DNA from 3 places in the Mesorhizobium sp. M1396 genome. Region 2 is predicted to be linked to each of the others. Evidence: predicted binding sites of a transcription regulator. Region 2 holds the regulator's gene; each other region holds the start of a gene.
The links. The regulator LexA, encoded in region 2, represses DNA repair genes until DNA is damaged. The targets are predictions, from matches to a motif close to TGTTCNNNNTGTGTTCNG.

Region 1: the regulator LexA is predicted to act here: its motif matches at 2,746-2,763, upstream of NKH02_RS25695 (ImuA family protein).
Region 3: the regulator LexA is predicted to act here: its motif matches at 2,332-2,349, upstream of uvrA (excinuclease ABC subunit UvrA).

What each region holds. Positions count from the first base shown of each region.
Region 1 covers NZ_JAMYLA010000047.1:8,232-12,881, forward strand. Annotated here, with positions in the region: gene NKH02_RS25670 (HpcH/HpaI aldolase/citrate lyase family protein) at 1-369, shown strand, start outside; gene NKH02_RS25675 (DUF1737 domain-containing protein) at 414-620, shown strand; gene NKH02_RS25680 (hypothetical protein) at 607-1,293, opposite strand; gene NKH02_RS25685 (TetR/AcrR family transcriptional regulator) at 1,464-2,111, shown strand; gene NKH02_RS25690 (metallopeptidase family protein) at 2,182-2,604, opposite strand; gene NKH02_RS25695 (ImuA family protein) at 2,787-3,848, shown strand; gene NKH02_RS25700 (DUF6504 family protein) at 3,790-4,650, shown strand, end outside.
Region 2 covers NZ_JAMYLA010000044.1:41,121-45,770, forward strand. Annotated here, with positions in the region: gene kynU (kynureninase) at 1-856, shown strand, start outside; gene lexA (transcriptional repressor LexA) at 1,302-2,054, shown strand; gene NKH02_RS25010 (ComEC/Rec2 family competence protein) at 2,048-4,516, opposite strand; gene gltX (glutamate--tRNA ligase) at 4,619-4,650, shown strand, end outside.
Region 3 covers NZ_JAMYLA010000009.1:70,781-75,430, forward strand. Annotated here, with positions in the region: gene NKH02_RS07985 (ArsR/SmtB family transcription factor) at 1-272, shown strand, start outside; gene NKH02_RS07990 (SRPBCC family protein) at 269-778, shown strand; gene NKH02_RS07995 (ATP-dependent Clp protease proteolytic subunit) at 802-1,407, shown strand; gene NKH02_RS08000 (hypothetical protein) at 1,492-1,785, shown strand; gene uvrA (excinuclease ABC subunit UvrA) at 2,500-4,650, shown strand, end outside.

The DNA of each region.
Region 1 (4,650 bases), on a different contig from region 2:
GACCGGCGCTATCTCGTGCCCTGGCTGATGCAGATGCTGTTGGCCGCGCGCGCCGGCGGCATCGACATGCTCGACGGCGTCTCCAACGATTTCCGCGACCTCGACGCTTTCGCCCGTGAGTGCACGGAAGCCGCGGCCATGGGGTTCGACGGCAAATCGCTTATCCACCCGGCCCAGATCGAAGCCGCCAATCGGGCCTTTGCACCGTCGCCCGAGGCGGTAGCCGAGGCGCGCTCGGTGAAAGAGGCCTTCGAGCTTTCCGAAAATGCCGGCAAAGGTGTGATTGCGCTGAACGGAAGGATGGTCGAGCGGCTGCACCTGGCGCAGGCCGAAAAACTGCTGGCGAAGGCAGCCGCCATCGACGCATGATATCAGCCCTATGCTTGCGGGCTACTCACGACAGGAATCACCCTATGAAACTCTACCGCTTTCTGACCGGCCCGGACGACGCCAGCTTCTGCCACAAGGTAACGGCGGCGCTGAACAAGGGCTGGCACCTGTTCGGCTCGCCGACCTATGCTTACGATAAGAAGGCCAAGACGATGCGCTGCGGCCAAGCCGTCGTGAAGGATATCGATGGACAGGAATACGGGCCGGACACCAAGCTTAGCGACTGGTAGTCGGCGCTCGCATCCACAGCCACCCGGCCAGCCAGGCAATCGCCGCCGCAAGCGTCACCAAGCCCAGGTCAAGAGCCAACTCCGGCACGAACGCACGGAGCGCGATAGGCACCGCGCCAATGAAATAGAGAGCGAGTGGAATGCGCGGCACGCCTCTTGCAACGACAAGAGAGATTACAAATGCGAGCGTCCCAAGCAGAAAAAGAACTGAACTGACGACCAGAGCCAGCCCGAGAGGCCCGGCGCGCAGGTCGATGATGGTTGTCAGCGGAAGTTTCGAAAATACGAGATTGATCACCACTTCCACGCCGACCAAACTTGCCAATGCAACGAAGTTGACGACAAACGCGATCATGCCGAACAGGCCCGCGCGCCGGCCAAAAGCAAGAAACAGGCCTACGACAAGACCAAGCGCCAAAATCTCGGCGACTGGCGCGAGAAGTTGCGTCAGATCGGTGGTCGCGATGAGCGAGCTGCGTTTAGCCGCGTTGACCAGAAGAATAAGCGCGCTTCCCACCCCGGCGACGGAAGCAAGCCGATAGAGCGTAGCGCTGGGCACAGCCGCGCTCGACCGGACAGTCGTGGAATTCTCCTCGTGCCGAGGTCCTTCGGCTGGCCTCTGAAGCGAAATGAGCGATTGCGGACGGCGGGGTTCGGCGGTTGTGGCGAGCATGGTCGTCTCCTCATCTGGGAAAACGGCGGCCGCGAAGACCGCGGGCCTGTTCCGATCCCATCTGTAATCGCTGCTTACATTCTCTTGCCGGAGTTGTAAACGGTGATTACATAAATTGCGGAATCATGCTACGGACGCGTGAAGCAGTTCTACCGAACGAAGGGAACGAGATGGCAGAAGCCAAGACGCCTCGCCGCGCCAGCTACCACCATGGCAATTTGCGAGACACGCTGATCGATGCTGCAATTCAACTTGTCGAGGAAGGCGGCCCCGACAATGTGAGCGTGCGCGAAGCCGCAAAGCGGGCCGGCGTTTCCCCCGGCGCGCCCTTCCGGCATTTTCAGTCGAAAACAGCGCTGCTGACCGCGGTCGCCGAACAGGCCATGAGCCGGCTGACAGAGGCCGTCGCCAATGCACTTTCAGAAGTCGACAGCGCGGATCCCGTCGTGGCCTTCGAAGCAATCGGACAAGGCTATCTGGAATGGGCGATTGCCAATCCCACGCATTTCCAGATCATCAGTTCCCGAACGCTGATTGATTTCGACGGGTCGGACAGTCTTCGGGGTCAGAATGAAGCCATTCGCCGGAAGATGATCGACCTGCTGACCCAGGCGCAACAACAGGGTCGGTTGGCTGCGAACACGGACTTCGATCATCTGGTTCTTGCCGCTCGTGCATTTGTCTATGGGTTGGCACGAATGGCGGTCGATGGTCATTTTCCGCAGTGGCATCCGTCCGAGGCGCCATCGCTCGCCGTGCGCAAGGCGCTGCATCTTTTCATCAGCCGGATGACCAACCTGCCTGAATCGAAATCTTAGAGGCCTTTGCCGCCGCTGGGTTCTGGACCGACTCGAGAGGAATGGACAGTTCACGCGGCGTAGGAACCAGTTACTCCGCCGCCTCTTCGATCTTCTCCATATCATCGTCCGACAGCCCGAAATGGTGGCCGATCTCGTGGATCAGCACGTGGGTGACGATGTCGCCCAGCGTTTCCTCGTTCTCGGACCAGTAGTCGAGGATGGCGCGGCGGTAGAGCGTGATGCGGTTCGGGCCTTCGCCGGTCTGCGGATTCCAGCGCTCGGCGATGCCGCGTCCCTCGAACAGCCCGAGCAGGTCGAAGGGCGTCTCCAGCGATAGATCGTCCATGATCTCGTCGGTCGGGAACTCGGCGATCTGGATGACGATCTCGCCGGTCAGCTTGCGAAAATCCTCCGGCAGATGGGCATACGCCTCCAGCGCCAGGAACTCCATTTCCTCCATCGAGGGCGAGAGTTCGTCGTGCCAGGTGCGGGTCTTGTAGATGCGGGCCATGCTTTGTCCTTTGATCCCGGGCATATAGGCTTTCGCACCGGAATCGGCAAATGAACGGGCTGATGCGCCTGCATCATCAGGTGGAGAGGAATAAATTCCCCATGAGTCTGCTTGACTCTTGGGGGGCTCTCTGGAATCTATAGGAACATAACAGGAACAATTGTGAGTGGAAGCTGACCGTCATGGCGATGACCGCCGTGGCGCGGGAGACTGTTTTTGCCCTGCGCCGCCAGATCGCGAAAATCGAGGGAACGCTGCCCGAGCGCCTGCGGGCGCCGGCCGCAGCGACCCTTGATGCTGACGTCAGCACGGATGTCACGTCCAATACCGATCTCACTATCGTCCGGCGCGGCATTGCCGCGGCTTTGCCGGATGCGTTCCTGCCCACCGGCGTCGAGCGTCTCGATGCCGCTTTGAGTGGCGGCCTGCCGAAGGCAGCCCTGAGCGAAATCCATGGCACGCAAACCCGCGATGCCGGGGCCGTCGCCGGCTTCGCCCTGTCGCTCGCCAGCCTAATCCTCAAGCGGACGCCAGGGTTGCCGGTGCTGTGGATAGGCACCACGGAAATCTTCCGCGAAGCCGGCTTTCCCTATGCCAGGGGGCTTCATGCCTCGTTCGGCATCGAGCCGGAACAATTGCTGTTTTCCGAGGCGCCCAGACTTGTCGATGCGCTGTGGGTCGCCGAGGAGGCGGCCCGGATGACGGCGCTCGCCGCCGTCATCCTCGAAATCCGCGGCAATCCGCGGCGACTGGACCTGACCGCGACGCGCCGGCTGCATGCAAGGGCGCAAGGTGCGGGCCGGCCGGTGTTCCTGCTGCGGCAGGCGGCCGAGCCCGAGCCGACGGCGGCCCCCGTCCGCCTCATCGTCGCCTCGGCGCCGGCGGCACCACGCGACACCATCGCCGGGCCGCTCGCCGGCTCGATCGGCCACCCGGCCTTCACCCTCACCATCGGCAAGAGCCGCACGGCCTTGCCTGGACAATTCACACTGGAGTGGAACCCCGATGAACGCGCATTCGACGAAAGAGCGGGCGACGAAAGAAGGGGCGAAGAGAGAGGCCGGGCAAAGAATCCTGTCTCTGTGGTTTCCCTATCTGGCAGTGGAAAGGATCCTGCGGCAGCGTCTGGGGCGGTCCTGGCGTTCCCGGCCGTCGGATCACCTGCCGCCATCTCACCCACCGCTGGTGATCAGCCATCGCGACCGCAACGCGCAGCGCATCTCGGCCCTCGACGAGCGGGCTGAGGCGCTGCACCTGAAGCGCGACATGGGCATTGCCGATGCGCGCGCCATGCATCCGTCGATCGACATCGTCGAGGCCGATCCGGAGGCCGATCGCCGCCTGCTCGAAGGCCTTGCCGACTGGTGCGACCGTTACACCCCGCTGGTGGCGCTGGACGGGGCGGACGGCCTGTTCCTCGACGTCACCGGCTGCACCCATTTGTTCGGCGGCGAGCGCGCCATGCTGGACGACATCCTGTCGCGTTTCTTCCATCAGGGTTTTGACGTCCGCGCCGGGCTTGCCGCGACACCGGGAGCGGCCTGGGCGGCGGCACGGTTTGCCGGCGACCGCATCGTCGATGCCGGCGAGGAGGAAGCGCTGCTGGCACCCCTGCCGCTGGCCGCACTGCGCATCGAGCCGGCGACCCGCGCCAGCCTGGAAAGCGTCGGCCTGCGCACGGCGGGCGCCGTCATGGCGGCACCGCGCGCGCCGCTCGCCCGCCGCTTCGGCGCCTTGCTGCTCCTGCGCCTCGACCAGGCGCTTGGCCGTCTCGACGAGGCGGTGTCACCGCGCCTGCCCGTCGCGCCGCTTTCGGTCGAACGCCATCTCGCCGAGCCCGTCACCCTGACCGAGGACATCGAACGGCTGGTGGGCATGCTGGCGACGACCTTGAAGATCGACCTCGAGCGCCGCGGCGAGGGCGCCAGGACGCTGGCGCTGCTGCTCTTTCGCGTCGACGGCGCCGTCAGCCGCATCGCTCTCGGCACCTCGCGGCCGCTGCGCGAACCCAAGCTGATCCAGAAATTGTTCCATGAGCGGCTGGCC
Region 2 (4,650 bases):
CCTGTACATCGCCGAAGGCGTGGCCTCGACCCGGGATGGCGCCTTGCTGCGCCTCGCGGGCGTCGACGCGCCAACCATCGAAGAGCTGATCGACGAAAGCGTCGCGGTGGTGCTGGTCAACCACGTCAATTACAAATCCGGTGAACTGCGCGACATGACGGCGCTGACGCGCAAGGCTCATGCGGCCGGAGCGCTGATCGTCTGGGATCTCTGCCACACCGCGGGCGCTCTGCCGGTCGAGCTCGATCATGCAAATGCTGATTTCGCTGTCGGCTGCACCTACAAGTACCTCAACGGCGGTCCGGGCGCGCCAGCCTTCATCTATGCCGCCCAGCGCCACCACGGCGAGATCAGCCAGCCACTCAGCGGCTGGTGGGGGCATGCACGGCCCTTTGCCTTCGAACGGGGTTATGTTGCCGGCACCGGTATCCGCCGCTTTCTGTGCGGCACGCAGCCGGTCCTGTCGATGCGGGCGCTCAAAGGCGCGCTTGCCATCTGGAACGACGTCGACATGGCGGCATTGCGAAAGAAAAGTGTCGCGCTGACCGAACTGTTCATCCAGCTCGTCGAAGCGAAGTGCGGCGCCTATGGTCTCACGCTGGAGAGCACTCGCGACGCGACCAGGCGCGGCAGCCATGTGTCGTTCCTTCACGATCATGGCTATCAAATCATGCGGGCGCTGATCGAGCGCGGAGTGATCGGTGACTTCCGCGCGCCGTCAACCATCCGTTTCGGATTTACGCCGCTCTATGTCGGCTACAAGGACGTGTGGCTGGCGGTCGAGGTGCTGGAAGACATTCTGCGCACGAGTGCATGGAAGGACCAGCGTTTCGCCGTCAAGGAGGCCGTGACCTGACGCGGCCGTCCCGACGATCTGTTGTCGCGTCTTGCCCCCAGGTCGGATGACGGAGGACGAATTTTTCAACTCGCGAATGCGTTCGCCGCTGGTGGCCGGCGCAGGCTGCAATAGATTAACCAAGGTTGGCATTTTGGCTTCGTTTCGTTCACGGCAAACGAACGCCCGGAAAGCTGGAAATGCGCCCGTCGCGGATCCATGGGCAGCTCATGCCAGGCTTGAGCCAAGGGTGGGCCACAGCCCATTAACCATAACAATTTCAATGCCGGCAAGCGCATTGTGACGGCATACAGTCGTCGACGAGGCCCGCTGGCGAGCGCCAATAATTTCGACCCCCCTAATAAATTCATTAAACTTTAAACAGTTGCGGAACACAACTGGAACAGATAGTGTTTGTTCTGGGTTTGTTTTTCCGATTCTGGTTTCAGGTACCCTGGGGGCCGCCATGCTGACGCGCAAGCAACACGAACTGCTGATGTTCATCCATGAACGCCTGAAGGAAAGCGGCATTCCGCCATCCTTCGACGAGATGAAGGAGGCGCTCGACCTTGCCTCCAAATCCGGGATTCATCGTTTGATCACGGCACTGGAAGAGCGCGGCTTCATTCGCCGGCTGCCCAACCGGGCACGCGCGCTGGAAGTGCTGCGGCTGCCGGACTCGATCGCACCCGGCCTCAACGCGGCAAAGAAGTTCTCTCCAAGCGTCATCCAGGGCAGTCTTGGTCAGGCCAGTCTCGGCCAGGGCGGCCTTGGCCGGCAGATCAGGCCAGCGTCTTCGCGGATGTCTTCAGCAGGCAATGACGACGACGTGGTCGCCGCCGTGTCGATCCCCGTGATGGGGCGCATCGCCGCCGGTGTGCCGATCGATGCCATCCAGCACCAGACGCATTCGATCTCGGTGCCGCCAGACATGATCATGGGCGGCGAGCACTATGCGCTGGAGGTCAAGGGCGACTCGATGATCGAGGCCGGCATCTTCGACGGCGACACCGTCATCATCCGCAATGCCGATACGGCGAGCCCTGGCGAGATCATCGTGGCGCTGGTGGATGAAGAGGAAGCGACGCTGAAGCGGTTCCGCCGCAAGGGCGCCTCGATTGCTCTCGAAGCCGCCAATCCGGCCTATGAAACCCGTATTTTCGGGCCAGACAGGGTCAAGGTGCAGGGCAAGCTCGTTGGCCTGATCCGCCGCTACTGAGGCAGCTGCGGTTTAACGACTGGCTTCTCGGGTCTCTTGAAGGGCGGCAGGCCTCTCGCCTCGCGCGAAAACTTGCGTTGCGCGTGCCAGGGTCGATATGGCCTGTCCACGGCGAAGCTGATTGTCGCCGGCGTGGTCGCCGATTGGCGATCGAAGAAGACGGCAGCACTGCCTTTGCGGGCCAGTTGCCGTTTGGTGATGACCAGAACCAGCGGGTTGTGACAGGCGTCATAGGCCGTCGCGTCATTGATGACGATCAGGTCGGCGAAACCACAGGCTTTCCAGGTGTCTTTTCGGTCCTCGATATAGGCAATGAACGCGCCAGACGGATGCCTGGCGAGACAAACGCCTGATGTGCAATAGAACGGCGCTCCGGGCGGCATTTCAGCCGCATCCGCGACGTCGAATTGACCGTCGCCTTCGTCGAACACCTCCGGCACGATGATGCTTTCGGATGTCAGCGCACGCTTCCAGTTGTCGACGGTGAATTCGTTCGGCCTGGCCCGGCTGACCGCGAGTTCGCCGCCGCCGATCGGCAACGCAACCAGCCGTGCGTCCTCCGAGATCAGCACGTCGGGTGCGCGCGTGTCCGAGACCGTCAGCAGGCCGGCAAGCGCGAAAGGAAGAGCTGCCAGCCGCAGCCATGTCGTCGCCATCGTCGCGATGACAAGGGCAATCGCCACCAGAAGAACAGACTGCTGCGAAATCAAGCCGATTGCGTCGACTGGCGAACGCTCGGAAATCCATCCGGACATTGCGATCATCGCCGTCAGGCCTTTGCCCATTACATAAAGAAAGGGGCCGTCGGCGCCGAATGGCATCGCCAGTGCGCTGAGGACTGCGAAAGGCATGACGACCAGTGATACGATCGGCATGATCGCCAGATTGGCGAACAGGCTGAGCGGCGACACACGCTGAAAATGCCAGATGGCAAACAGCGCCGTGGCGCCGCCGGCGATGATGGAAGTCATGGAAAGGCCGCCTGCCGCCAGCAGGAATTTTCGCGTCAGGAAACCAGGCAGCGACCGCTTTGGCGGCGGTGGTCTCGTCTTTCCCGCACGATGCTCCGACCAGCCGGCATAGGCGCCGACCAGCGCCGCGGTTGCGGCGAAGGACATCTGGAAACTCGGGCCGACCACTTCATGCGGCGACACCACGATGACGGCGATCGCCGAAACTGCTAGATTGCGCATGGTGAGTGCCGCCCGATCGAACAGCACGGCAATCAGCATCACCGCCAGCATGATGAAGCTGCGCTCGGCGGCGACGACGACGCCTGAGATGATGAGATAGGCGGCGATCGAGAACAGTGCCGCGACGGCGGCGTATTTCTTGACCGGACGACGCGCGGAAAAGTCCGGAAACAAGGCGAAGGCGCCGCGCAGCAACCCCATGATGGTGCCGGCGACGAGCGCCATATGCAGTCCGGAAATGGAGATGATGTGGTAGATGCCGGTACGCCGCATAGCTTCGTTGATGTCATCGGGAATGCCGGCGCGCACGCCGACGATCAGCGCCGCGGCGATCTCGCCCTCGGCGCCACCGACGCTGCCCCTGATGTGGTCGGCAATCGCTTCACGGGCTTTTTCTATCCCCGAGGAAAGGCGGGCCGATATCGGCATGCCGCCGTCATCGGTGACGATAAGTTTTGGATTGCCGAGAAAGAACCCGCTGCCGCCGATGCCGGCGAAATAGCTGTCGAAGGAGAAGTCGTAGCTGCCCGGCCGCACCGGCCCGGTCGGCGGCAACAGCTTGGCATATCCAGTGATCAGGGAGCCGGCGATCATGTCCGCCGGGATCTTTCGCGCCGAAAGTCGCACCCGCTCCGGCGCATAGCGCAGTTTCGGCCTTGCAGTCGATGTGACGTCGATGGTCAGCCGGATACGACCGCTCTCCATCCGGTCGAGCGAAACGACGCGGCCGGTCACTTGCGTCGAGATTTCCGAGCCCAGCATCTGCGTTCCCGCCCGCCATGTCTCGACCTTTGCGGCGAGCAGGCCGAGCGCGCACAAAAGTGCCGCCATGAAGCACAGATGGGTTTTCGGCCAGGAACGCGAGACCAGCGCACAGAGCCCCGCCAAGATGACAACTGCGACAGGCTTTGCGAAGTCAGGTTCCGCCGCCAGCGAAAAATAGCCGATCGCTCCGCTCGCCAGGCAGACCGGCACCAGCAGGAAGGCCACGCCTCGGTCGAGTTCCAGGCCCGCTGCCATGGCCACGCCATGGCGCAGGCGCGGCAGCGAAATCCGGCCGATTTGCCGGCGTACGCGCACGATCCTGCCGACTTCGGCAACTGGAACCGGGGCGGAGGCATCCGCTTGCAACGGCGCCTTGCCGGGATCCGGCACGAGGGGCGATGGCGGCGGCAATGAAGCCGGCAACGGCGCTGCAAACAGGGACCGCTCGCTGACGCCAGTGACAGCGTCCTCGCCCTGATCCGAGCCCCAGCCTCGTCCAGCCATCGGGTCTGCCCCTTGCGCCCTCGACACCCTATGCTACATGAACGCCGGGCGCGCGAAAGTCCGCGCAGCCGCACCCCGCTTCAGATGGTTTCCGAGAGTTCCATGTCCGACAAGGTCGTCACCCGCTTTGCCCC
Region 3 (4,650 bases), on a different contig from region 2:
GCCGCGCCGTCTTTGAGCGGCTCGCCGCTGGTGAAATGACGGTATCGGAATTGCGCACCGGCATGATGGTGTCGCAACCGGCGGTGTCACAGCATCTGGCGGTGCTGCGCGGCGCCGGCCTGGTGGTCGAGCGACGTGCCGGCCGCAATGCTTTTTACCGCGCCGATCCGCAGGGGCTCGCCCCCTTGCTCTCCTGGATCGAACGCTACCGGACCTTCTGGCCGGAACGCATCGAAAGATTGAAGGCGGTTTTGAAGGACATGGACCAATGACGAACGTTCGATCGATGAAAGCCGACCAAAACCATCGCGAGATCTCTCCCGATGCGATCGAGTTCGAGTACGACCTTGCCGAGCCGCCGGAAAAGGTGTGGCGGGCCCTGACCGTGCCGGAGCTGCTCGCCGCATGGATGATGCCGAACGACATCAGGCCGGAGACCGGCAATCGTTTTGCCTTCGTCGGGCCGGATGCAGCGATCGAATGCGAAATCCTCGACGCCGAGCCGGAGAAGCTGCTGCGCTATTCCTGGCGGGAGCAGCCAGGCGACGCCGCGCGGCAGGATCGCCTCGACGGCCCGTTGGACAGCATTGTCACCTTCACACTTGCCCGAACCGTTTCCGGCGGCACCCATCTGCGCATCGTCCATGACGGCTTCGCCCGCAAGGCAATGCCCGCTGTCGCCATGGCGTGCGCTAGCTGCCGGCTTTCGCTCGACGCCAACGGTACACGCAAGCCGATCGCCGCAAACACGCTTCGCCGCTTGCTGCGCGCAGCCTGAACAAGGACAATGGAGAGAAGATCATGAGCGGTGTTGCCAGTCTGGTGCCGATGGTAATCGAGCAATCGAGCCGCGGCGAACGCGCCTTCGACATTTTCTCGCGGCTGCTGCGCGAGCGCATCGTCTTCATCAATGGCGAGATCAACGACGACATCTCGGCGCTGGTCTGCGCGCAGTTGCTGTCGCTGGAATCGGACAATCCCGACAAGGAGATCTCGCTCTATATCAACTCGCCGGGCGGCGTGGTGACCAGCGGCTTCGCCATCTACGACACGATGCAATACATCAGCTGCCCGGTGTCGACCGTGTGCATGGGCTTTGCCGCCTCGATGGGTTCTTTCCTGCTGATGGCGGGCACACCGGGGCGTCGTATCTCGCTGCCGAACGCCACCATCCTGCTGCATCAGCCGCTGGGCGGGTTCCAGGGCCAAGCCTCCGACATCCAGCGCCATGCCGAGCGCATCGTCCAGACGAAACGGCACATGGCCGGGCTCTATGCGCAGCATTGCGGACGCACCTATGAGGAGGTCGAACGCACGCTGGACCGCGACCACTTCATGACCGCCCGCGAGGCCCAGACCTGGGGCATCGTCGACCACGTTTTCGACACGCGAAAAAAGGCGGCATAAAGCCAGGCCCGGCTTCCTGCCGGCTTTCGAAGATTTGATGATGCCGGTCTGGTCCCATCGGGGGCAGGCCACTATAGTCCTGGGATGATCGACACTCATCCACCCAGAACATTGCACCGTGTCATCGCCGTTGTAGCGCTCGTGTGCCTTTCGAGCGGCACGGCCTTCGCCGGCGACAGCTCGGCGCAGGCGCAAAAAGGCGCCCTGCCCGGCGTGGCCGGCGACTATCGCATCGCCAAGCCGGCTCCCGAACCCGACGATGCATATCCCGGCAACGGCAACGGCCAGTTCAAGATCGGCGATACGGATGTCAGGATTTCCGGCAGCATCACCGTCGATCTCGGAGCCGGCTCAATCGGGCAGCCCCGCCACCGATAGTGGTGCCGGCGTGCTGCGCTGGCATATCGCCAACAAGACATCCGCACATAAAACGGCCCCGCCGTGCTTTGCGCAAACGGACGGGGCCTTTTTGGATCTAAAATCCAACTTCTACCGGGGGCGTACTGCCGGCACTAGATTTCGGATGCAACGCGGCGTCAGCCGACGATCCGACTGCAGTCTCTGATTTTTACGGGGTATGGCAGGTCACGGTTTGTCGGGTGGCGCAAACGCTAAACCCTGGCACTTATGCCTGCCGCCGCTCCAGTAACGACTGGAACCCTGTGGGACGATCCGGTGGCGTCATAGCTCCGCTCCTTTTTGTCCATTGCGACGTTGTCGTCCGAAGCACAAATCGCTAATGCCTGCGGCGTCTCGCAGGCCGCCTCTGGGCGGCGAGACCATCGAAAGACGGCCGGCTTCGTTGACTGCCGAAGCTTGCCTCCAGGAGCCGGCGCCCGTCAAGCTTCAATAGCCGGTTACCGAAAAATGTGATCGTCGGGAGGTTACGTGCAAGTCAGTTTTTGCACAGCTTTGTCAGGAGCGTGTTCGGTCTTTGTTCTTTCTACTTGCCCGTTCACGCGAAAGACGCTTAAACGGCTTTTGTCGGGAATTGTGGCGTCTCTCGACGTGGCGGCAAAACTACCTACATAGGGGATGGCTGGGAAAACCCGCCATTCCAGGAAATTCCAGATTCTGAGGCGGCGACCGGCGATGGCCGACCATAAATATCTTTCCATTCGCGGGGCGCGCGAACACAATCTGAAGAATGTCGATCTCGACCTGCCGCGTGACAGCCTGATTGTCATGACCGGCCTGTCGGGTTCCGGCAAGTCGTCGCTTGCCTTCGACACCATCTATGCCGAAGGCCAGCGCCGCTATGTCGAAAGCCTTTCGGCCTACGCCCGGCAATTCCTCGAAATGATGCAGAAGCCTGACGTCGACCAGATCGACGGCCTGTCGCCTGCCATCTCGATCGAGCAGAAGACCACCTCGAAGAACCCGCGTTCGACGGTCGGCACCGTCACCGAGATCTACGACTATATGCGCCTGTTGTTCGCGCGCGTCGGCATCCCCTATTCGCCGGCCACCGGCCTGCCGATCGAGAGTCAGACGGTTTCGCAGATGGTCGACCGCGTGCTGGCGGTCGAGGAAGGCACGCGCCTGTTCATCCTGGCGCCGATGGTGCGCGGCCGCAAAGGCGAGTACCGCAAGGAACTGCTGGAACTGCAGAAGAAGGGCTTTCAACGCGTCAAGGTCGACGGCGTCTTCTACGAGATCGCCGACGTGCCGGCGCTGGACAAGAAGTACAAGCACGACCTCGACGTCGTCGTCGACCGCATCGTCGTGCGCGGCGATCTGGCGACGCGGCTCGCCGACTCCATCGAAACGGCGCTGAAGCTGGCCGATGGGTTGGCGGTAGCCGAATTCGCCGACAAGCCGCTCGACTCCAGCCAGACCGGCGAGGATTCGGTCAACAAGTCGAAGAACGAGACGCATGAGCGCATCCTGTTCTCGGAAAAATTTGCTTGCCCGGTCTCCGGCTTCACCATTCCGGAAATCGAACCGCGCCTGTTCTCGTTCAACAACCCGTTCGGTGCCTGCCCGACCTGCGACGGTCTCGGCAGCCAGCGTGCCATCGATGGCAATCTGATCGTGCCGGACGAAAACATCTCGCTGCGCGACGGCGCCGTCAGCCCGTGGGCTAAGTCGACCTCGCCCTATTATACACAGACGCTGGAGGCGCTGGGCAAGGCTTATGGCTTCAAGCTTGGCGACAAGTTCAGGGATCTGACCGAAGAGGCAAAGGAAGCCATCCTGCGCGGCACCGGCGAGCGCGAGATCACCTTCCAGTATGATGACGGCCTGCGCTCCTACAAGACCACGAAAACCTTCGAAGGCGTCATCCCCAATCTCGAGCGCCGCTGGAAGGAGACCGAATCCGCCTGGATGCGCGAGGAGATCGAGCGCTTCATGTCGGCCACGCCCTGCCCGGTCTGCAAGGGCTACCGCCTGAAGCCCGAGTCGCTTGCGGTGAAGATCGCCGGCAGGCACATCGGCGAAGTCACCGAACTTTCGATCCGCAAGGCCGACCAGTGGTTCACCGACCTGCCCGCGTCGCTCAACGACAAGCAGAACGAGATCGCGGTGCGCGTGCTCAAGGAGATCCGCGAGCGGCTGCGCTTCCTCAACGATGTCGGGCTCGACTATCTCACTTTGTCGCGCAATTCCGGCACGCTGTCGGGCGGCGAGAGCCAGCGCATCCGGCTGGCGTCGCAGATCGGCTCCGGCCTCACCGGCGTGCTCTATGTGCTGGACGAGCCGTCGATCGGTCTGCATCAGCGCGACAATGCGCGCCTGCTCGATACGCTCAAGCACCTGCGCGACATCGGCAACACGGTGATCGTCGTCGAGCATGACGAGGACGCCATCCTGCATGCAGACTATGTCGTCGACATGGGCCCGGCCGCCGGCATCCACGGCGGCGAGATCATTGCCCAGGGCACGCCGCAGCAAGTCATGGCCAACCCCAATTCGATCACCGGCAAATATTTGTCGGGCGCGCTCGAAGTGGCGACGCCCGGCGTGCGCCGCGAGGCGAAGAAAAACCGGCGCCTCAAAATCGTCGGCGCGCGCGGCAACAATCTGAAGAACGTCACCGCCGAAATCCCCCTCGGCACCTTCACCGCCGTCACCGGCGTGTCGGGCGGAGGCAAGTCGACCTTCCTGATCGAGACGCTGTTCAAGGCCGCCTCGCGCCGCATCATGGGCTCGCGCGAGCACCCGGCCGATCATGATCGCATCGAGGGCCTCGAATTCCTCGACAAGGTCATCGACATCGACCAGTCGCCGATCGGCAGGACC